2 regions of the Leptolyngbya sp. CCNP1308 genome follow, and region 2 is predicted to be linked to the other one. Evidence: riboswitches for the same ligand, from Rfam matches in the RefSeq annotation. Region 2 holds a riboswitch; the other holds the start of a gene.
What was found. Region 2 has a riboswitch for cyclic di-AMP ahead of ntrB (nitrate ABC transporter permease). Riboswitches for the same ligand answer to the same signal wherever they lie in the genome.
Positions count from the first base shown of each region.

Region 1 (14,351 bases), on a different contig from region 2:
GCTCGCCCATATCTGGGCAAAATCGTCTACTCATTCGCCACCAAAAATCATTGAAATTGGTGTGGTCGCGTTACCCAAGCTGGGAGAAGAGGTTTCTGGGGATGCCTGGGCCTGGGACGGGGATGAGCACCGCAGCCTGTTTCTCGTTGTCGATGGGTTAGGGCATGGGCCAGCGGCGGCCAGTGCGGCGACCGCCGCTGTTCGAGTGTTTCACGATCACCATCACCAGTCGCCGCAGCGCATTATTGAAGCGGCCCATGGGGCGTTACGCAGCACCCGAGGGGCAGCCCTGGCGATCGCCGAAATCAACTTTGAGCAGCAGACCGTTTGCTTTGCGGGCATTGGCAACATTGCGGCCAGCATTTCTTCGGCGACCGAACACCACAACTTGATGTCTTACAACGGCACCGTGGGGCACGAAGTTCGTAAGATTAAGGAGTTTACCTACCCCTGGTACCTCAATGGGCTGCTGACCATGCACTCCGATGGCATCAGTACGCAGTGGAATCTCGATCGCTACCCCGGCCTCAGTCAAAAGCATCCCAGTTTGATCGCCGGGGTGCTGCACCGCGATTTCCACCGTGAGCGCGACGATGTAACTATGTTGGCGGCGAAAGGAACGGGCGCATGACCACCCTCTTCACCCTGCAAATTCATTACGAACAGGATGTAGTGCAGGCGCGGCAGCGCACCCGCGAGCTGGCCGAACAGCTGGGGTTTGACGGACAAGATCAGGCGCGGCTGGCAACGGCGGTTTCAGAAATTGCCCGCAATGCGTTTCAGTACGCCCAGGGTGGCACGGTGACGTTTGACCTACAAGAAAGCCCCCAAATCTTTCTGATTCAGGTGGAGGATCAGGGCGGGGGCATTCCCCATCTGCGCGATGTTTTAAACGGACGCTACCAGTCTGCTACCGGCATGGGGCTCGGGATCGTTGGCACGCGCCGACTGATGGATGCCTTTGAAATTGAATCGACCGAGCAAGGGACTACCGTGCGGATCGGCAAAGCCCTGCCGAAGCGTTGGCGCAGCCTCTCTGAAAGAGAATCGCCCCTGTTCACAGACCTACAGCTCCAGCAGATTCGGGAGGCCGTCGCGGGGCGATCGCCCCAAAACCCCTACGACGAAATTCAGCGGCAAAACCAGGAATTGCTGGGGGCAATGGCCGAACTCCGCAAGCGAGAGGAAGAGCTCACCTACCTCAACCGCGAGTTAGAAGACACTAACCGAGGGGTGATTGCTCTCTATGCTGAGTTAGACGAGAAAGCCAGCTCTCTGCAACAGGCCAACGAGCTAAAAACCCGCTTTCTCTCCAACATGAGCCACGAATTTCGCACGCCGCTCAACTCGATTTTGTCGCTATCTCGCATGCTGTTGACTCGTATGGATGGGGATCTGTCCTCAGAGCAAGAAAAGCAGGTGACATTCATTCAAAAAGCGGCGGATGGGTTGTCAGAGCTGGTCAACGATCTGCTGGACTTAGCCAAGGTAGAAGCGGGCAAAACCGAGGTGAATCCTAGCTCCTTTGACGTGAGCGACCTGTTTGCCACCCTGCGAGGCATGCTGCGGCCGCTGCTGGTTCAGGGTTCCTCGGTGTCGCTGGTGTTTGACGAACCTGAGGGCCTACCCTCGCTCTACAGCGATGAAGGGAAAATTGCCCAAATCCTCAGAAACTTTATTTCAAACGCGCTCAAATTTACGGAGCGGGGAGAGGTGCGCGTCACCGCCGAGCAAGTCGGTCAAATGATTCAGCTCTCGGTGTCTGATACCGGCATCGGCATTGCACCAGCCGATCAGGAGCGCATCTTTGAGGATTTTGTGCAAATTGAGTCTGACCTACAAAAGCAGGTGAAAGGGACGGGGCTAGGATTGCCGATATCGGGCAAGCTAGCCGAGCTGATGGGGGGCAGCGTTTCCGTTGACAGTGAGCTGGGTCGAGGGTCGACCTTTTCGGTCTGCATTCCAATCGCTTACCCCAACGTGGCAGAACTGCCCGACTCACTGCAACCGATTACCACCCTGAACCCAGCCCGTCTGCCCGTGCTGGCGATCGAAGACCACATTGAAACGCTATTTATCTACGAGAAACACCTGCAAGCGTCTAGATATCAGCTGGTCGCCACCCGCACCCTGGCTCAGGCCAGAGCGGCCCTACAGCAGCTTCAGCCAGCGGCGATCGTGCTCGACATCTTGCTAGAGGGGCAAAACGGCTGGACATTCCTGCGAGAGATTAAAAGTGATGAAGCGACCCGCGACATTCCTGTACTGGTGATTACGGTCGTGGATAACGAAAAACAGGCCATCGCCCTAGGAGCCGATGGATTCCTAATCAAGCCTGTGGATCAATTGCCCTTGCTCACCAAACTCAATACGCTCGTGGGTCAGGGCAAGACTCAGAAACTCTTACTTATTGATGATGACCCGGCCTACCGATACGTGGTTAAACAGTTGTTGACGGATATTCCGCTACAGTTTTTGGAAGCTGCAAGTGGACGGGAAGGCTTGGCGGTGGCAGAGTGTGAACAACCCACAGTGATTCTGCTTGACCTGGAAATGCCTGAGATGAGCGGGTTTGACGCACTTGAGCAGCTGCGGCACAACCCCGTTACTCAGGCCATTCCGGTGATCATCCATTCGTCAACCCAGCTAACTGTAGAAGCCCAGAGTCGTTTAGCTCAACAAGGTGTCGCTATCCTTTCTAAGGAGAAAACATCTCAAGCAGAAGCCGCCTCTCACCTTCGAGAAGCCCTCGCTAAAGCCGGACTCGTTTTAGATGCTTGAGGATGCGTGATGTTTGTGCCCAGCGAAACCATTCTGCATATCGATGACAACGAAGCCAATCGTTACATCGTGAAGCGAATTTTGCAGAACGCGGGGTTTGCTGTCGTAGAAGCAGCCACAGGAACCGAAGGGCTAGAGGCGATCGCCTTGCATGACCCAGCGCTGGTCATTCTAGATGTACAACTGCCAGATCTAAACGGGTTTGAAGTCTGCCGCCAGATCAAAGCCAATCCGCAAACTCGCTTTATTCCGGTGCTGCATCTTTCAGCTAGCTTTGTCAAAAGCCAGGATAAGGCCGAAGGATTAGACAGCGGTGCTGACGGCTATCTGGCCCAGCCCGTTGAACCGATTGAACTACTGGCGACGGTGCGATCGCTCTTTCGAATTCGCCAGGCCGAGGAGTTAGCGCTAATTTCAGCGCGGGAGTGGCAAACCACTTTTGATGCCATTAACGATAGCGTCTGCCTGCTCGATCAGCAGGGTAAGATCTTGCGCTGTAATCAGGCCATGATGCGGCTTTTCAATAAGCCTGCTGAAGAGATTTTAGGGCAAATTCACTATGAGTTAATGAATGCCATCTTGGGGGTAGGAGACGGCACTTGCTTTTACCGCGCTAGGGAAACGTACCAGCGCCAGCTGTTAGAATTGCAAAGTCAAGCACGCTGGTTTGCCAAAACAATGGACCCAGTGCTAAATGAATTTGGCACCTTTACCGGTGCGGTTCTGACTCTGGTCGATATTACAAATCGCAAGCAGATCGAGGATGAACGCAAGCAGGCAGAAATTACTCTGCAAGAGCGCAATCAACGCCTAGATGCACTGTATGAAATGACCCGTGAGCAAGCGGATCAACTACGGCAGGCAAATCGTATCAAAGACGAATTTTTGGCCGTTTTATCTCACGAGTTGCGATCGCCCTTGAACCCCATTTTAGGCTGGGCAAGAATACTACAAACCAAACAGCAAGACGCCGCAAAAACGCAATATGCGCTGGCAACAATCGAGCGCAACGCTAGATTGCAGGCGCAGCTGATTGAAGATTTACTCGATGTTTCTCGTATCCTTCAAGGCAAGCTGAGTTTAAATACAGTTCCAGTAAATCTACCCTTCACGATTGAATCTGCGCTTGAGACTGTACAACTCGCGGCTGAAGCAAAATCCATTCAAATTGAGACGGTTTTTGATGCTGATGTTGGGCAAGTTTTAGGAGATTCTGGCCGGTTACAGCAGGTGATTTGGAACCTAATCTCCAACGCCGTTAAATTCACACCCCAGGGTGGCAATGTACAGGTACGGCTAGAGAAAATTGAAGAAGAACATGCTGTACCCCCACGCCCCCCCGTTACCTATGCTCAAATTACGGTCAGTGATACTGGCAAAGGCATTACCACTAGCTTTTTGCCCTATGTCTTTGACTACTTTCGGCAAGCCGACAGCACAACCACTCGAAGTTTTGGGGGGTTAGGTCTGGGGCTGGCGATCGTCAGTCACCTGGTTGAACTGCATGGCGGCACCGTTCAGGCTGCGAGTTTAGGAGAAGGGCAAGGCTCAACCTTTATCGTGAGGCTCCCCATTATTGACAGCTCAAAATTGCGTCCAGATCATCCCTCGTCTGACAATCATTCAGAGCTGCATTTGAACGGATTGCGAGTGCTTTTTGCTGATGACGAAAGAGATTCGCGAGAGCTAGTTACTTTTTTGCTAGAACAGCAGGGTGCAGAGGTTACTCAGGTAGGGTCGGCTAGTGAGGCTTTAAGTCAGCTGCAGCAAGCAGAGTTTGATTTGCTCATTAGCGATATCGGCATGCCCGATATGGATGGTTACGGATTGATTCGGCACATTAGGGAGCGATCGTCCGACCAGATTAGAGATATTTTGGCGATCGCCATCACCGCCTATGCTGGAGAAAGCAATCAGCAGAAAGTATTAGCAGCCGGATTTCAGCAGCATATTACTAAACCAATTGAGCCAGAAACGTTGTTGCAAACGATTTGGACGCTAATGCAGAAAAAGGGGTAATATCGCAGAAATGGTGGCTGCGTTGTAAGAATAGGTGAAGGGTAGGGTGACCTCAGACCTCACCCCATGTACCACACTGGCGGAGAGGTTGTTGGTGCGATCGCTCCCCGTCAACCGTGCAACAGCACTTTTGCTTACCAACGCAAGCTTTTGTAGATTGTAAGACTAAAGGCTGTTGGATAAGCACCCATTTAGAGAGTTTATACAACATAATTGACAAACAACACCCCCTACCGGGGAATGGACCACAAAAAGTGACAGATAACACCTTACAATCAGGGACTTATCCGTCACATCTGACACATAATACACAGTTAGCTAGGGTGAAAGTTTGGACGACTTGGAGAAAGTTCAACGCCTTATTCAGAAGGGCGAGGAAGTCATTCAGACTCATCGTCCTAACCCACCGAACGTTATCGGTTTTCCCACACTCGATTCGGGCGCCTTCTCGTCTTGGAGAAGCCAGACCCTCCAGTTCCTTGAATCGCGGCTTCCTCCAGGCAGTCCTTACATCGAGTCATTCCGATCCGCTACAGGGCACAAGGAATATATCGGCAGTGCTAAGTCGGGGCTAGGTGTGCTACGAGCGGTTCAGGAAGATCTTGAATCCGGAGACATTGGCTCTGCTGAGGCTGAATACAACCCGATTCAGCTTGTCGGCTCGATCTGCGAGCGGTTCCATCTAATTGCGCGGCAACTTAGGTCGAGGCGCGAGGACCGCGCCACCCTTGATGTACAAGACGAATATGATGTTCAAGACCTAATGCACGCGTTGCTACAACTGTACTTTGACGACATCCGTCCCGAGGAGTGGTGCCCAAGCTACGCGGGCAAGACGTCTCGTATGGATTTTCTGCTGAAGTCAGAGCAGATGGTCATCGAGATCAAAAAAACGCGGCCGGGTCTGGGTGCCAAAGAGCTCGGTAGCCAGCTCATCGAGGATATCGCCCGATACGAGACTCACCCTAACTGTGATGTTCTCGTATGCTTCGTCTACGATCCCGACGGCCGGATTGCAAATCCACGTGGAATCGAAAATGATCTACGTAAGACGTCGGGCGAGCTACTAGTCGAAGTTCTAATCCGCCCCTAGCTAACAAGCACATCGAGCCGGGGTGTGTCTCCCTTTGCAATAAGTGAGTTGCACGCAGTTCATGCGCACCAACGTTATATCAAATTCAAATCACACAGCCCCAATTCTCAAAGTGCCAAACACAAGGGTGTTGGCGCAACCCGGCCCTAAGACTTTATGCCCTAGCTCTGCTCCCTTAGAATTGGAGGGCGAAAGGCTGAAACAGTGCTACACAGTGAATCAGCCTCACATCTACCCCGTGGCTTTTACAGTGAAGCCGTTACCGTTTCTCGCTGGGGATGGATGGCTTGCCCGGTCTGCAACGCCGTGTACAGCCGGTTGAGTGCGTGCAGATAGGCGTGAGCCGAGGCCACCACAATATCCGTATTCGCCGCATGGCCCGAAAACACCCGGTCTTCGTGGCGAATGCGAATGGTCACTTCCCCTAGCGCATCAATGCCCTCAGTCACCGACTGCACCGAGAACTCGATCAGCTGGTTGGGAATATCCACCACCCGGTTGATCGCTTTATAGACCGCATCCACCGGCCCAGTGCCGATCGCAGCATCCATTAGCTCCTGCCCATCAGGCGTGCGAATGGTGACGGTGGCGGTGGGCTTGGCGCTGTCACCGCAGGAAACCTGCACCAGGTCGAGGTGAAAGTGCTCAGGGGTCTGCCGGGTTTCGTCGTTGACGATCGACTCAATATCCCAGTCGGTGATTTCTTTTTTCTTGTCGGCCAGCTCTTTGAACCGCAAAAAGGCGCGGTTGAGGGCCTGGTCATCCAGCTCATAGCCCAGCTCTTGCAGGCGGGTGCGAAAGGCATTGCGGCCCGAGTGCTTGCCCAGCACGATCTGGTTGTCGGTGAGGCCAATGGACTGGGCGTCCATGATTTCGTAGGTGAGCTTGTTTTTGAGCACGCCATCCTGGTGGATGCCTGACTCGTGGGCAAAGGCATTGGCCCCCACGATCGCCTTATTCGGCTGCACAAACATGCCGGTCAGGTTCGACACCAACCGCGAAGTCTTGTAGATCTGGCGGGTGTCAATGTTGGTGAGGGGTTCCTCCGACTCGGCGGGGCGACCCAAAAAGGGATTGTAGAAGGCGCGGCGCACGTGCATGGCCATCACCAGTTCTTCTAGCGCCGCGTTGCCCGCTCGCTCGCCGATGCCGTTGATGGTGCATTCAAGCTGGCGCGCCCCGGCTTTCACCGCTTCGAGGAAATTGGCCACCGCCAGGCCCAGGTCGTTGTGGCCGTGGACGGAGATCACCGCCTGGTCGATGTTCGGCACGTTGGCTTTAATGCCGCGAATCAGGTCGCCAAACTCAGTGGGGGTGAGGTAGCCCACGGTGTCGGGGATGTTGACGGTGGTGGCCCCAGCCGCGATCGCCGCCTCCAGCACCTGATAGAGAAATTCTGGATCAGATCGCCCCGCATCTTCGGGCGAAAACTCCACATCGTCGGTGAAGGTTTTGGCGTAGGCCACCATCTCTGGGGCGATCGCCAGTACCTCTTCCCGGCTCTTGCGCAGCTTGTACTGCATGTGGATATCGGAGGTGGCGAGGAACGTGTGGATGCGCCCTTTAGCGGCGGGCTTAACTGCCTCGCCCGCTCGCTCGATGTCGCCTTTGGTGGCGCGGGCCAGGCCGCAGATGGTGGGGCCAGTTTCGGTGCCAACTTCCCGCGCAATCTTCTGCACCGCCTCAAAATCGCCGGGGCTAGCGAAGGGGAACCCGGCTTCGATGATGTCAACCCCCAGCCGGGCCAGCTGCTTCGCAATCACCAGCTTCTCCTCGACATTCAGTGTGGCCCCAGGAGACTGCTCGCCGTCCCGCAGGGTGGTGTCGAAGATGAGAATGCGATCGGGGCTGGGCGGGTTGCTCATGGTGACTCCCACGGAGTAGACGGTAAAGGGTGCTAGATCGACGGTAGATCGTTTTCCAGACGATGACCACAGGAAGCGGGTTCGACTCTGGAACAGATCAGATAAATGTATCGGTTCTAACTATTCTACCGGCACAAAGTCGGATTCGCTACGACTTAGCCGGGGCATTTTGAGCGATCGCTGACATAGCCTCTGCCTTCAGACAACGTTTCTGCCCAGCCAGCGCCTAGCCCCCCAGCAACAGGTCTCCCCCACCAGTGCGATTGTGATCGCGCCAGGCGGGGGAGACCTATGGATGGCAGATTGACCCTAGAGCCTTACCACTGGAGGACTCTAGCCTCTCCAGTCAGAAGCTCGCATTCTCAGAACTTGGTTAACACTGTCAATGTAGCCCTGGTCTTCCATGAGGGCGCTGCTGATATAGCCCTGGTTGATAGCAGCTTCAACGATGTTTTGACCCTCGGCATTGCCTTGGCGCGCCTTGTGAGCCGAGTAACCTTCGCCGCCGCCTTGGTTTAGCTCGCCCCTAACGGCCATGTAGGCCAGCTGGAACGGGCTCACTAGATCAGTGGAGAGAGACTCACCCATGCCCATGCTGTTCAACTCAGTGCTGGGCATTGAGGTTTGCCCAGGGGTTTGCATCTGTCCAGAATCTTGCGATCGGGGCTGTTGGCGGCCCGGAGTTTGGTTGGGATAGGACTCTGGATTTTGCCCAGGTACTCGCTCAGGCGCTTGATTAGGAGCCTGGCTGGGAGTCCGATCCATGCCGGGAGTTTGCATCTGCCCAGAATCTTGCGATCGGGGCTGTTGGCGGCCCGGGGTTTGGTTGGGATAGGACTCTGGATTTTGCCCAGGCACCCGCTCAGGCGCTTGATTAGGAGCCTGGCTGGGAGTCCGATCCATGCTAGGGGTTTGCATTTGCCCAGAATCCTGAGATCGCGGCTGTTGGCGGCCCGGAGTTTGGTTAGGATAAGACTCTGGATTTTGCCCAGGCACCCGCTCAGGCGCTTGGTTGGGAGCTTGCATCTGCCCAGGAGTTTGTTGCTGACCGGGAGCTTGAGACTGCAAAGTTCCTTGAGTTTCGGCAAAGGCGGCAGGCGCAGCTACCCCTGCGAGAAAAAGTGCTGAAATTGTGCCTATAGATAGTCGTTTCATCGCGGACCTCAAAATTGGATTTTGTACAAGATTCGCTGTTGCTTTCTACTAGCAAAAGAATCTTGGCTTGTGATCCAAAAGTCTTTACATCTGCTTTTCGATGCTTTTTCGCCAAGCTGAAAGGGTTTTTGCTTAGAAAAATTGATCGCAAAGGCGAGAGTTAAAGCTCTAAGCTCCACAAGCTCTCACTACAACGTAAGGATAATTTTACAAAGTGAAGTCTTCCCCAGGGAGGAGATGATCCCCATGCATTTGAAAGATCTCCTTGAGGATGAACATCCACGATGAAATCATCTGATCGCCAAAAAAATAAGTATTAATTGGGGCGATCGCATGACCTCTAATTAATATCTATCCCATGACGGTGCCCTTTCAAGAAACCCGCCAACCACAGTTGGCTAGCGGGTTTTCTCATCCCCAAAAAGAGGGGCGTTGATTCTGGAGTGCGATCGCTAAATGCTTTGATTTTGATTTAGCGCATCTACTCGTCGGCATAGCGATCGCCCCCTTGGAGTCGCAGCCTACAGCAGAAATCGAATCCCCACGTAGGCACTGATGGTGATGAGCTGTAGCGCCATGATCGGCAGGCCGTAGCTCAAAAACTGCCGGAACGAAATTGGTTTGCCGTGCTGCTCGGCAATTCCCGCCGCCACAATGTTCGACGATGCGCCTACCAGGGTGCCGTTGCCGCCCAGGGTTGCGCCAAACATCATCGCCGCAAACAGCGGCAAAATTTCGGGCGGAATCTGCCCGGCAAAGTCGGGTGACATCAGCTCTGGCCCGGCAAGATTCACGTTCACCAGGTATTCCTTCAGCAGGGGCACCATCGCCACCACCAGGGGAATGTTGGGAATCAGGCTGGAGAGAATGCCGGTGACAAACAGCAGCAGCATCGCGCCCAGGGCAATATTTTGGCCGATCACCACCCCCAGCAGGCCCGAGGCCGAGCTGATCACCCCAGTTTCTTGCAGGCCGCCAATCAGCACAAACACGCTCATGAAGAAGACCAGCGTGCTCCAGTCAACATCGCGCAGAATGTTGTGCACTGTGTCAATGCCGCTGTGGTGGGTGAGCAGCAGGCAGAGGGCGGCACCGAGCAGAGCTATCGCCGCCGGAGATATCGGCACCGGCAGGCTTTCGCCCACCACAAACAGCACCAGCACCAGCCCGACAATCAGCCCGCCCAGGGCCAGCATGCGGGGATGGTTGACGACCGGGTGGGGCAGGTGGTCAAGGTCAGCCAGCTTTTTGTTCCAGGTGTTGGGAAAGAGGATGGGTAGTATGACGACAATGGTGGCGATCGCCACCACACCCCCCAGGCTGAGCTTAGTGAGATACTCCAAAAAGCTCATGTTGATTGCGTCGCCCACGATAAAGGTGGCCGGGTCACCCACCAGGGTCAGCAGGCCAGCGCTGTTGGCCACAAAAACCATCAAAATCAGCAGGGGCACAAAGTTGATGTTGAGTTCTGCCGCCATAGGCGGAATCAGCGGGGCCAGCAGCATGACCGTGGTGGCGTTGGGCAGCATGGCGCAGATCGGCGTGGTGATGGCCACAATGCCCAGCAGCAACCGCTTGCCTTCGCCGCGAGCCATAATCACCATTTGGGTAGCCAGGTATTCAAAAATCTTGGTGGGCTCAAAGGCGCGCACCATCACCATCACCCCAAAGAACAGCGCCAGGGTGGCGTGGCTGTTGCCGATGTAGCCAATCGCTTGGTCGAGGGTGAGCACATGGAAAAATATCAGCAGCATTGCTCCCAAAAAGGCCGCAACGGTGAGGTGCATGCGCTCGGTGGCAATCAGGGCCAAGACTCCAAAAAAGACCACCGACGCGGTGATCTCAGACCAGATTTCCATAGCCTGTCTCCTTGTTGTGGTGCTAAACAAAACCCTTCGATGACGACTGTCATCGAGGGGTTAACTGTCGTAGGAGAACTACGGATAGCGTTAAAAAAAGCTTCCAGTACGTTCTCTCCCAAGGCCGACGGAGTTAGCTGACGGGCGAGGGGTGAGAGATCCCCTTCTCTGGCGATGCGTTTCGCCCTGAGATAAGCCCCAAAAGTTGGTTCCTCCGCTTCAGCGAACTCTTAACGAGCGCTGAATTAGGCAGCGTAACTATTGAGTTGAAGCAGAATCTAGCACGTTTGCCCAGATTCAACAATCCGCAAATGCTCACGGGCCACCGGATACCGAGGACGGGCTAGGCGTATCTCACCCAAAAACACATCCTTTCCAAGGACTCCAAAAACGCCAACTCCTCCCGTTGGGCCGGTCGCGGTGAGATCCCGGAAAAGTAAAGTATTTAGGCGATTTCCGGAAAACTTTCTTCCTAATGGTGGGCAGTGCCCACCCTACGGTGGCTACAGTCGCCGAATAAAGTAGGGATCTTCTTTTCTAGAAATTTCTTTAGTTAGGACAGTCTAATCTTGAGATGCAGCGTTGCTGACCACCTCACGCACCCGATAGATGGGTCGCTGCTGCGATTCGTGGTAGGTGCGCATCAGCAGTTCGGCCAGCAGGCCAAAGCTGAAGAGCTGGATACCTGCCAGCAGAAGGACAACGGCAAGGACAAGGAGGGGGCGATCGCCGATATCCTGGTCAGCCAAAATCTTTACCAGGGTGAGATAAACCCCCAGGGCAATGCCCGCCGCCATCGACGCCAGCCCCAGGCTGCCAAACACATGCATGGGCCGGGTGAGAAACTTTTTCATAAAGTAGACGGTGAGCATATCCATCACCACGCGCAGGGTGCGGCCCAGGCCGTACTTACTGGTGCCAAAGCGGCGGGGGTGGTGGGTGACGGGCATTTCGGTAATGCGTGCCCCTTCGATAAAGGCCAGGGCAGGCAAAAAGCGGTGCAGCTCGCCGTAGAGGTTGAGGTCGCGAATCACCTCGGCCCGGTAGGCCTTGAGGGAACAGCCGTAGTCGTGCAGCTCAACCCCGGTAACGCCAGCAATCAGCCAGTTGGCAATTTTGGAGGGAATCAGCCGGGTGAGGGTGTTGTCTTGGCGATTTTTGCGCCAGCCGCTGACCAGGTCGTAGCCCTCGTTGAGGCGATCGAGCAGGCGGGGAATGTCGGCGGGGTCGTTTTGCAGATCGCCATCCATAGTAATCACGATCTGGCCCCGGGAATGGTCAAATCCGGCGGCCATGGCGGCGGTTTGGCCGTAGTTGCGGCGCAAAATCACCGCCCGCAGTTGGGGATACTGCTGGGCCAGCTCGCGCAGGCGATCGCTCGAACCATCGGTAGAGCCATCGTCTACCCCCAAAATTTCGTAGCTGTAGCCCAGCCCGTCGAGCGCTCTAGTGATGGCCTCAACCAGGGCAGGCAGGCTGTCGTACTCGTTGTACACCGGCACCACCACCGAAATGTCGATGGGAACCGTGAGCGCGGGCAGTGCAGAAACCGAGGGGGACTGGGTAGATGTCATGGCAGCTTCGGCACAACGGGGAAGACCATCAAAAACCGTATCACTGCCGTCTGGGGATAGGCAATTTACTTGAGTGTACTGGAAAGGCTTTGATCAAGCGTGGCCAACCCCGCTCCTAGAGCCTCGGCCAGGGTACTGACCACCCGGTACAGCACCACCGCGCTCAGCACCACGGCGGCAGAGAACTGACCCTGGAGCAGACTGAGGGCGATCGCCTCAAATACGCCCAGCCCCCCCGGTGCGCCCGGCACTACCAATCCCCCCAGCCAGGCCAGGCTAAAGGCGCTGATCGTACTGGGCCAAGCGATCGCCGCCAGCGGTGTCACGGCGTTGAGCACCAGGCAGAAGCCGATGCCGCGCAGGGCTATGTAGCCGAACTGGCCGAGGAGGGGTTTGAGGGGGTAGTGGCGGAGACCGGGAGAGGGGGAATTTTGAATTTTGAATTTTGAATTTTGAATTGGGGGAGGTGAGGGAGATTCGCTGGCGGTGATAGCAGCAGTTTTGGAGCGGCCCAGGCGATTGACCAAGGGATTGAGCCAGCGGGGAGAAAGGGTGGCGAGGACGACGCCCAAGCTCAAGAGCTGCAAGGGCCAGTAGTGGGTAGGGGTGGCGATACCCACTACTAGGGCGGCGGCGGCCATAAGGAGAGGTTCTAGGGCGACGCCGATGATGGCCGTGCCGTTATCGACCCCCGCACTCCGCAGGGCGCGCACTCGGCCAAAAAAGTGCCAGACGTTGCCGGGCAGATATTTCAGCAGATTGGTTTGCAGGTAAACGGGGGCGCTCCAGCTGCCGGGGATGGGCTGTTGCAGGGCTTGCAGGGCCCAGCTCCACACCCAGCCTGCCCAGGTGTGGGCCAGCAGCGTGACGCCCAGGGCCAGCAGCAGCAGGCTCCAGCCCTGGGGGCTAATGCGCAGGGAGCTGATGTCATCCCAGTGGCGCACCAGGGTGTGGAGCAAGAAGGCGATCGCTGCACCCACCACCACCCAGCGGGCCAGAGGCTTCAGGCGCTTGAGCCAGGCAGCATGCAAAAACGACAAGGGCGACCCTCAAACAGGCAAACGCTGCTTGGACTATAGCGCGCCGCCCGAGCAGTAGCTGGTCATTACCCGCCCCGCCCGGCGCAGCTGCTGGTGGTAGGCCGCGCTCACGGGATGCGACAGATTACTTAACGAGTCAATACCAATCCCGTTGCGGCCCTGATCAATCCCCGAACTGTGAATATAGTCGCCCTGGCCTAGGTAGAGGGCAACGTGCTTCGTGCGTTCAGGCGTGCCAAAAAAGATTAAGTCCCCCGGCGTCAGCTCATCCCAGGCGACGGGCTGGGTAAAGGCCTCCTGCTGGTACGAGTCGCGGGGCAGGCGAATGCCCACCGAGGCAAAGGCCGCCTGCATCAGCCCCGAGCAGTCGTAATTGGGGCCAACCGTGCCGCCCCACAGATAGGTATTTGGCATCGCCATCGCCCGCTCTGTAAAGGCGATCGCCTCCGGCAGGCGAGGCGCAATGGCGCTGCGATCGAGGGAAACGGGCTGATAGGGTTGCTCGGCAGGCTGGAGCGCATCCCAATCAGCGGCATTGATCCAGCCAGGATAGTCATCCTCACAGAGCACCACGGCGTAGGCATTGGAGGACTGCTGCTCAGCCTCTACCCGCCTCAGATGCCGCCCCACCGCCGCCTGGGTCACCAACCCCTCCAGTTCAGCCGTTTTATAGAGATTCAGTGCCTGCCTACAAATATATTCCTGCCCAAACAACTCCCCCATCACCCCTATCTCCCTCACCTCCCTCATCCACCTCACCTACTCCGGCTTCTCCCCCGTATTGCGCACATTCACCACCTTCTTCAGCACGTTAAACCAGAACGTTGACCCCATAGAGATGGCAAACCCGCTGATTAGCCAGCCCAGCAGGCGGCGCGGCACAAAGGGAATCGGCCAGGCCTCCTCGGCGGCGAGCTGCTGCTGCATCACCATCTCGCCATAGCCCAGCGGAAAGGGAATCTCAT
Region 1 is NZ_JAYGIH010000105.1:104,191-118,541, forward strand. It holds gene VB780_RS26165 (ATP-binding SpoIIE family protein phosphatase) at 1-631, shown strand, start outside; gene VB780_RS26170 (ATP-binding protein) at 628-2,781, shown strand; gene VB780_RS26175 (response regulator) at 2,791-4,800, shown strand; gene VB780_RS26180 (hypothetical protein) at 5,132-5,893, shown strand; gene VB780_RS26185 (2-isopropylmalate synthase) at 6,139-7,758, opposite strand; gene VB780_RS26190 (hypothetical protein) at 8,092-8,661, opposite strand; gene VB780_RS26195 (SLC13 family permease) at 9,435-10,772, opposite strand; cyclic di-AMP (ydaO/yuaA leader) riboswitch at 10,881-11,034, opposite strand; gene VB780_RS26200 (glycosyltransferase family 2 protein) at 11,336-12,346, opposite strand; gene VB780_RS26205 (UPF0104 family protein) at 12,412-13,386, opposite strand; gene VB780_RS26210 (C40 family peptidase) at 13,420-14,109, opposite strand; gene VB780_RS26215 (hypothetical protein) at 14,146-14,351, opposite strand, start outside.
Region 1: it holds a riboswitch for cyclic di-AMP, as region 2 does, so the genes downstream of both, VB780_RS26195 (SLC13 family permease) here and ntrB (nitrate ABC transporter permease) in region 2, are expected to answer to the same signal.

Region 2 (7,036 bases):
CGTTATCGTCGCCAAAAATGCCCTCTAAACAGTGGTGAATATCCACAAAGGCATGCTGGTTAAACCGGGGCGACTCGCTTTGGGCCGTAATCGCCCCGCCGGGCTTAAGAATCCGATGCACCTGCTGATAAAACGCGGTGCTAAATAGCCCCTCTGAAGGCCCCACCGGGTCGGAGGAGTCGATCACAATTAGATCGTAGCTAGCATCGGGGGCGTTGGCTACAAAGGCGATGCCATCTTCAATGCGTAGGTCGAGCTTGGGGTCTTCGAGCGCGCCTGAGAGCGAAGGCAAAAATTCCTTCGAGGCTCGCACTACCGCTTCGTCAATTTCAACCATAGTGACCTTTTCCACCTGGGGATGGCGCAGAATTTCGCGCACGCTGCCGCCGTCGCCGCCGCCGATTACCAGCACATCTTTAAAGGCTGGGTTGAGCAGCATGGGCACGTGGATGATCATCTCGTGGTAGGCGTTTTCATCCTTTTCGCTGCACATCACCATGTTGTCGATGGTGAGCATTTTGCCGTAGGCAAAGGTGTCAAAAATTTCGACGGTTTGGTAGGGCGATTTTTCGCGAAAAATGCGATCGCCCTTGTGGCGAATCGACAGCGCAATGTCGTCATTTTTGTCGGTAAACCAGACGCTGCGGCTCTGTTTTGGGGTGACTAGCTTGTTGGTGGCCTCGTCGCGCAGTTCGCCTAGGTCAACGTCAATCCGCTCCAGCAGTTCGAGCTGACCCCGGTTCATCTCCAGGGCCGAACCGTAGTCGGCCTTAAACGCTGTCTTGAGCTTATCGAAGGAGATCCAGGGGTTGACGGTATCACCACAGGTAAATAAATCTACCGCAGCGTAGCGATACTCAGGCCAGGTGTGGATAGCCAGGTGACTTTCTTGAATCACCACTACCCCAGACACCCCAAAGGGTGAAAAATGGTGAAACACTGAGCTAATCACCGTGGCCCCGGCATCGGCAGCGGCCCCGACCATACTGCTCTCAATCAGCGGCACGTCGTTGAGAATGTCTGACGAACAGCCAAAGAACTCAACCAAAATATGTCGTCCGAGCGAATTCATGCGCCCTTTCCCCCTTAGAGTTGGCCCAAATCAAAGATCGATTACTGTATCACTGTTTCAGAGTCTATTTCCCTAGGTCATGGGCAGTGCCCTGCCTTAGGGATCTTGTAATGGTGTAGACCCCGAGGGTCGTTTTTGCATGTAGGGCAGATCACATTGGGGTAGGGGCGTAGGGGGAGGGGGCGATCGCAATCCGCCGACAACAGGTATACACTGGCTGACAGTTTACTGCATACCTCAAAGCGGGCTGGGTGCGGTGGTCTAAAGACCAGTCCAAGGGCGATCGCGCCGCCGCTGGGCCTAGGACTTTGCCTGCAACTCATCCAGCGTCGCCAGCACCTCTCGACTGTGAATCACCGGCTGCACCCCCAAAAAGCGGGCCTGCATGGTGCCATCGGGGCCAATGATGTAGGTGTGCCGCAGCGACATTGCCCCCAGCCACGATCCATAGGCCTTGCTCACCGCCCCTTTGGGGTCAGACAAGAGCGGAAACTCCAGCCCTTCAGAATCGCAAAACTCAGCATGGGACTCAACGCTGTCGGCGCTGATCCCAACAATCTGGGCATTGCGAGCCTTGTACTCGGCTATATCGCGCTCAAATCGCTGGGCCTCAATGGTGCAGCCTGAGGTGAAGTCGCGCGGATAAAAATACAGCACCACCCACTGATTGCGAAAATCAGCCAGAGAAATTTCCCCATCGCCCGCGTTAGTCGGCAACGTGAACTCAGGAGCCAACTCCCCAATCGGAATCTGGGTACCCCCCAGGGCCAGGGCCGGGGCTGGCGATATTATCCAGCTCAGCCAGGCGAGACAGAGACCCAGAGCGGCCCGCAGTAAACGACGGCGATTCATAGAGAACTGATCCTGTGAAATAGAGGGCGTAAGGGAAGGGCAAAACGGGAAACATCTGCCTTGAGGTCATCCGACCGATAGGGGTTTCTGAAAGCTTTTTAACCAAAGTTTACAATATTGCTGTCCCCTCCCCTCCAGCCAACGGCCCCTTCAAGGAACCTTTACTATGTCTCCTACTGCTGACCTACAGACCATTACCCTTGGCCCCGATGGCCCCACGGTACCAGCGCTGGGAGTGGGTACCTGGGCCTGGGGCGACTCCCTATTTTGGGATTACGGCAAAGCCTATAGCGACAGTGACCTGCACGCCGCCTTTGACGCCTGTCTCGACGCTGGGTTGACCCTGTTTGACACCGCTGAGATCTATGGGTTTGGCCAGTCGGAGCGGCTGCTGGGTCGATTTATGCAGCAGCGCCCTCAGCCGGCCGCCCAGGGCGCAATAGTGGCTACCAAGTACTTTCCGCTGCCCTGGCGATTTTCTAAGCAGTCGGTGGCCGATGCGTTAGCTGCCAGCCTCGATCGCCTCCAGGTAGCCTCAGTAGCCCTCTATCAGGTGCACTGGCCGCTGAGTTTTTTGCTCAGCCAAAAAGACCTCATGCAGGCCCTGGCTGCTGAGGTCAAGCGGGGCCGCATTGGGGCCGTGGGGGTGAGCAACTATTCAGCAAACCAGATGCGCGAAGCCCACGGCTACCTGGCCGAGCAGGGCGTGCCGCTGGCAGTAAACCAGGTGCAGTATTCATTGCTCAACCGCACACCTGAAACCAATGGCGTGATCGCTACAGCCCGAGAACTGGGGGTAACCATTCTGGCCTACAGCCCCCTGGCCCAGGGGTTGCTGACGGGCAAGTATACCCCAGAGGCCGACCTCAAGCCCGCCGGAGCGCGCTGGCTCGACCCGCGCTTTAGCCAAAGCGGCCTCACCAAACTGATGCCGGTAATTCAAGCGCTCCGAGACATGGGTGAAAAAAGAGACCGCACCCCCGCTCAGGTCGCCCTCAACTGGCTGGTGAGCCAGGGCAATGTGCTACCCATTCCTGGCGCTAAAAATGCCCACCAGGCCAGCCAAAATGCCGGTGCCCTCGGCTGGCAACTCACCCCTGAAGAAAAGGCTCAGCTTACCCAACTCACCCAGAGCCATTGCTAGACAACTTCAGGTCAAAATCTGTCTTTAGACAAGTGGCCTTAGCGACAATTTAGCGTAGCTAAGCTGTCGCTAAAGGGGCCAAAGCTAAGAGATCCTAAAAGGATTTCATACCGCGCTAAAAAGCCCAACGCAAAAGTACCTATACCAGCAGATAGAGCGGGTTATTCAAACTGAAATAATGGGTTAGAGAGTGCATGAACCTGCTTGACATTCTCCGTTACTTGCATCTAGACTTCATCTAATCGAACAAGTCAGCCTAGTCTATCGGCACTAAGTGCCCATAGAGCGGGGGAACCAGTAAAGGGGCTAATCTCCGAGTTCTAAATACCCAAATGAGGGTAATCGGAGAAGGACATCTCTCAGTCCTAGCCCGTCAGCTAACCTCGTCGGCATTGAGGGGAGATTGAATCGTCAGCATTTTTAGTAGTGCCTGGCTGTTTCAGTGTCCTAAGTCGTGTTAACACGGCTTGTTCGCTGTCCATGATTAACCTCTAGGAGGGTCTCATGCAGCGTAAGTTGCGCACTCGTGCGGTTGCCCGTTTGGGGCGGCCCGAATCTGTCAATCCACCATTGCGTCTGCCCTTAGAGCGAATTGTCTTGCCGGCGATCGCGTTTCTCGTCGTGCTGCTGGTCTGGTGGGTGATCGCCAGCTTTTTTACCACGCTGATGCCTACGCCCTGGGAGGCCTTCGTCGCCAACCTCGACTATATTTTCAACCCCTTTTTCCGGCGGGGGCCGGGCAATTTGGGCATTGGCTGGCTGCTGTTAGCCAGTTTGCGCCGGGTGCTGTTGGGGTTTTTGCTGGGAACTTTAGTGGCTATTCCAGTTGGCTTTTGGATTGGTCTTTCGCCCCGCGCCATGACGGCCATCAACCCCCTGGTGCAGCTGTTTCGTCCGGTGTCTCCGGTAGCCTGGTTGCCCATTGCCCTGTCGATTTTTAATCTGGCTAACCCATCGGCCATTTTCGTGATTTTTATCACCTCCCTGTGGCCCACAGTAATTAACACTGCCCTGGGTGTAGCCAGCGTTCCCAAAGATTATTTAGACGTGGCACAGGTGCTAGAAATGCCGCGCTGGCGGCAAATGACCAAGATTATTTGGCCCGCTAGTCTACCCTACATTTTCACGGGTTTGCGCCTGAGTTTAGGAATTGCCTGGCTAGTAATTGTGGCAGTTGAAATGCTCACGGGCGGCATTGGCATTGGCTTTTTTATCTGGGATGAATGGAACCGGCTCAGCCTCAGTTCGGTATTTCTGGCGGTGGTTGTTATTGGCCTTACCGGCCTGTTGTTGGACTACGCCATTACCCTGATCGAGCGATGGGTCACCCATCGCCCCACCAAAGCCGTATAGCCCTTAAGCTGGCTGGCAAAGCGGCTCAGGCCACTGCTGAGCAAAGCCTTTGCAAAGCAAATTTTGGGTCGGCAGTCAACCACTGCCGACCTGTCTAAATCACCTCGTGACACCTCACTGACAAAAGGATTAAAGCCATGACCAGGATCAATCGGCGATCGCTCTTGCAGGGGGCGGTTGGGTTTACGGCGGGGCTAGCGGCTTCGGCCTGTAGTCAGGCGCTGCGCCCCAGCGATCGCTCAAGCAGTCCACCCTCCAGCGGGGCGGCGCAGGCCGCCGACATCGAGCAGGTGGTTGACCCAGCCAGTTTAGAGCGATCGCAGATTAAAGTGGGCTACGTGCCCGTCAATGACTGCGCTCCCTTTGCGATCGCCCAGGCCAAAGGGTTTTTCTACAAATACGGGTTGACGGTCACCCTCAACCGCGAGGCCAGCTGGGGCACCTCCCGCGATGGCATCATCTTTGGGCGAGTCGATGCCGCCCCCGTAGTTTCTGGTGCGGTGACCAATGCCCGGGTTGGGGCTGAGGGTGCCCCCCAGGCTCCCATGTGTGCCGCCATGACCATTCACCGCCACGGCAACGCCATGACTATGAACCGTGCCATGTGGGACTATGGTCTGCGCCCCTGGCGAGAATACGAGGGCGACCTGGAGGCCTTTGGCCGCGACTTTCGGGGCTACTTTGACGGGCTGCCACCGACGCAAAAGGTGTGGGCCACGGTACTCAGTTCGGCCATCTACGAATACTTCATTCGCTACCTGTCGGCGGCGGCGGGGGTTGACCCCCTAGAGTCTTTTCGCATCATCATCAATCCGCCGCCGCAGATGGTGTCTAACGTGCGGATTGGGGCGATGCAGGCCTACATGGTGGCCGAGCCGTGGAATACTCGCGCCATCTCTGGCAACGAGGACGTGGGCTTTACCTTTGCCCACGGCAAAGAGATATGGCGGGGCCACCCCGACCGAGTACTGGCGGTAATGGAAGACTTTATCAATGAAAACCCCAACACCTACCGCTCCCTCGTCAAGGCGATGATCGAGGCCTGCCGCTACTGCGATGACCCAGCCAACCGCACCGAAGTAGCGGCAATTATCTCGGATCGATCGTTTACCGGGGCACCGCCCAAATTTACAGAACCCGGCCTGGTGGGCAACTACAACTACGGCGGTTTCGACGGCAAAAGCCGCAAAGTTCAAATACCAGACAGCACCATCTTTTTTGAACTACCCGAGGATCTACCCCATCCCCCTGGAGACCACTCCACCTTTATGTGGCAGTCTCAGTCGATCTGGCTAATGACTCAAGCGGCTCGCTGGGGGCAAATTGCCGAGTTTCCAGCCGATGCCGAGGCCAAAGCTCGCCAGGCCTGGCGCACCGATCTCTATCGAGACATTGCGGCTGAAATGGGCATCGACTGCCCAGCAGAAGACTACAAAGTAGAGCCTGGGGAACTGTTTATTGATGGTGTTGCCTACGACCCTAGCGACCCGGTGGGCTATCTGAATGGGTTTGAGATTCGCGCTAATCGTCCCCAGCGGATTTTTATGGGGTGAGGGTTGGTGGGTTAAAAAGTTGGCACGTTGGAAGGTTGAAAAGTTGGAAGGTTGAGAAATCCTAACCTTTCAACTTTCTAACCTTTAAACCATTTAACCCAACCCCTTTGCGGCGAAACAGTCTTCCGTTATTTAGATGCACTATTCAGGAGAAAACCATGGTTAAGTCAAGTCAATATTCGCAGCCCTCTGATCAACGGCAGGCTGAGTTTGAAACCGATTTTTTGGTCGTTCAAGACCTGGTGAAAGCCTACCCTAGCGCTGGCGGCGACCCCACGGTGGTGCTCGACAACATCAATCTCACCGTTGGAGCAAACGAGTTTATCGCCATTATTGGCCACTCGGGCTGCGGCAAATCGACGCTGCTCAAAATTGTCAGTGGGCTAGAGCAGGCTACCTCTGGCGGGGTGTTCTTGGAGGGTTCACCCATTAAAAAACCAGGGGCCGATCGCATGATGGTGTTTCAGCAATACTCGCTGCTGCCCTGGCTGACGGTGCGCGAAAACGTGCGGCTAGCGGTAAATGAGGTGTGCGATCAGCTCTCTCCCCGCGATCGCACCGACCTCGTCGAAGAACACCTGGCGATGGTGAACCTCACCGCCGCCGCCGAGAAATACCCCGATGAGCTGTCGGGCGGCATGAAGCAGCGGGTGGGCATTGCCCGTGCCCTGGCCATTCGGCCAAAAATGCTGCTGATGGATGAACCCTTTGGTGCCCTCGACGCCCTCACCCGCAGCCACCTCCAGCGCCAGGTGCTCGACATTTGGGAGCGCAACCCCCAGGCGGTGATGATGATTACCCACGATGTGGACGAGGCCATCTATATGGCCGATCGCATTGTGATGATGACCAACGGCCCCAATGCCCAGATTGGCGAAATTCTGACCGTGCCCTTTGACCACCCGCGCGATCGCACCGCCCTGCGGGAGTCGTCAGAATATTACGATCTGCGCAACCACGCCCTGGGGTTCCTCGACAGCTACTTTGAGCAAATGGCCAGCTAGCAGGCTTTTGTCAGGTCAGGCTTGCAGGCTACTGAGTAACAGCCAGGCAGGATTAGCC
Region 2 is NZ_JAYGIH010000111.1:21,866-28,901, forward strand. It holds gene speE (polyamine aminopropyltransferase) at 1-1,072, opposite strand, end outside; gene VB780_RS28975 (peroxiredoxin) at 1,373-1,924, opposite strand; gene VB780_RS28980 (aldo/keto reductase) at 2,091-3,068, shown strand; cyclic di-AMP (ydaO/yuaA leader) riboswitch at 3,312-3,475, shown strand; gene ntrB (nitrate ABC transporter permease) at 3,573-4,421, shown strand; gene VB780_RS28990 (ABC transporter substrate-binding protein) at 4,559-5,974, shown strand; gene VB780_RS28995 (ABC transporter ATP-binding protein) at 6,133-6,978, shown strand.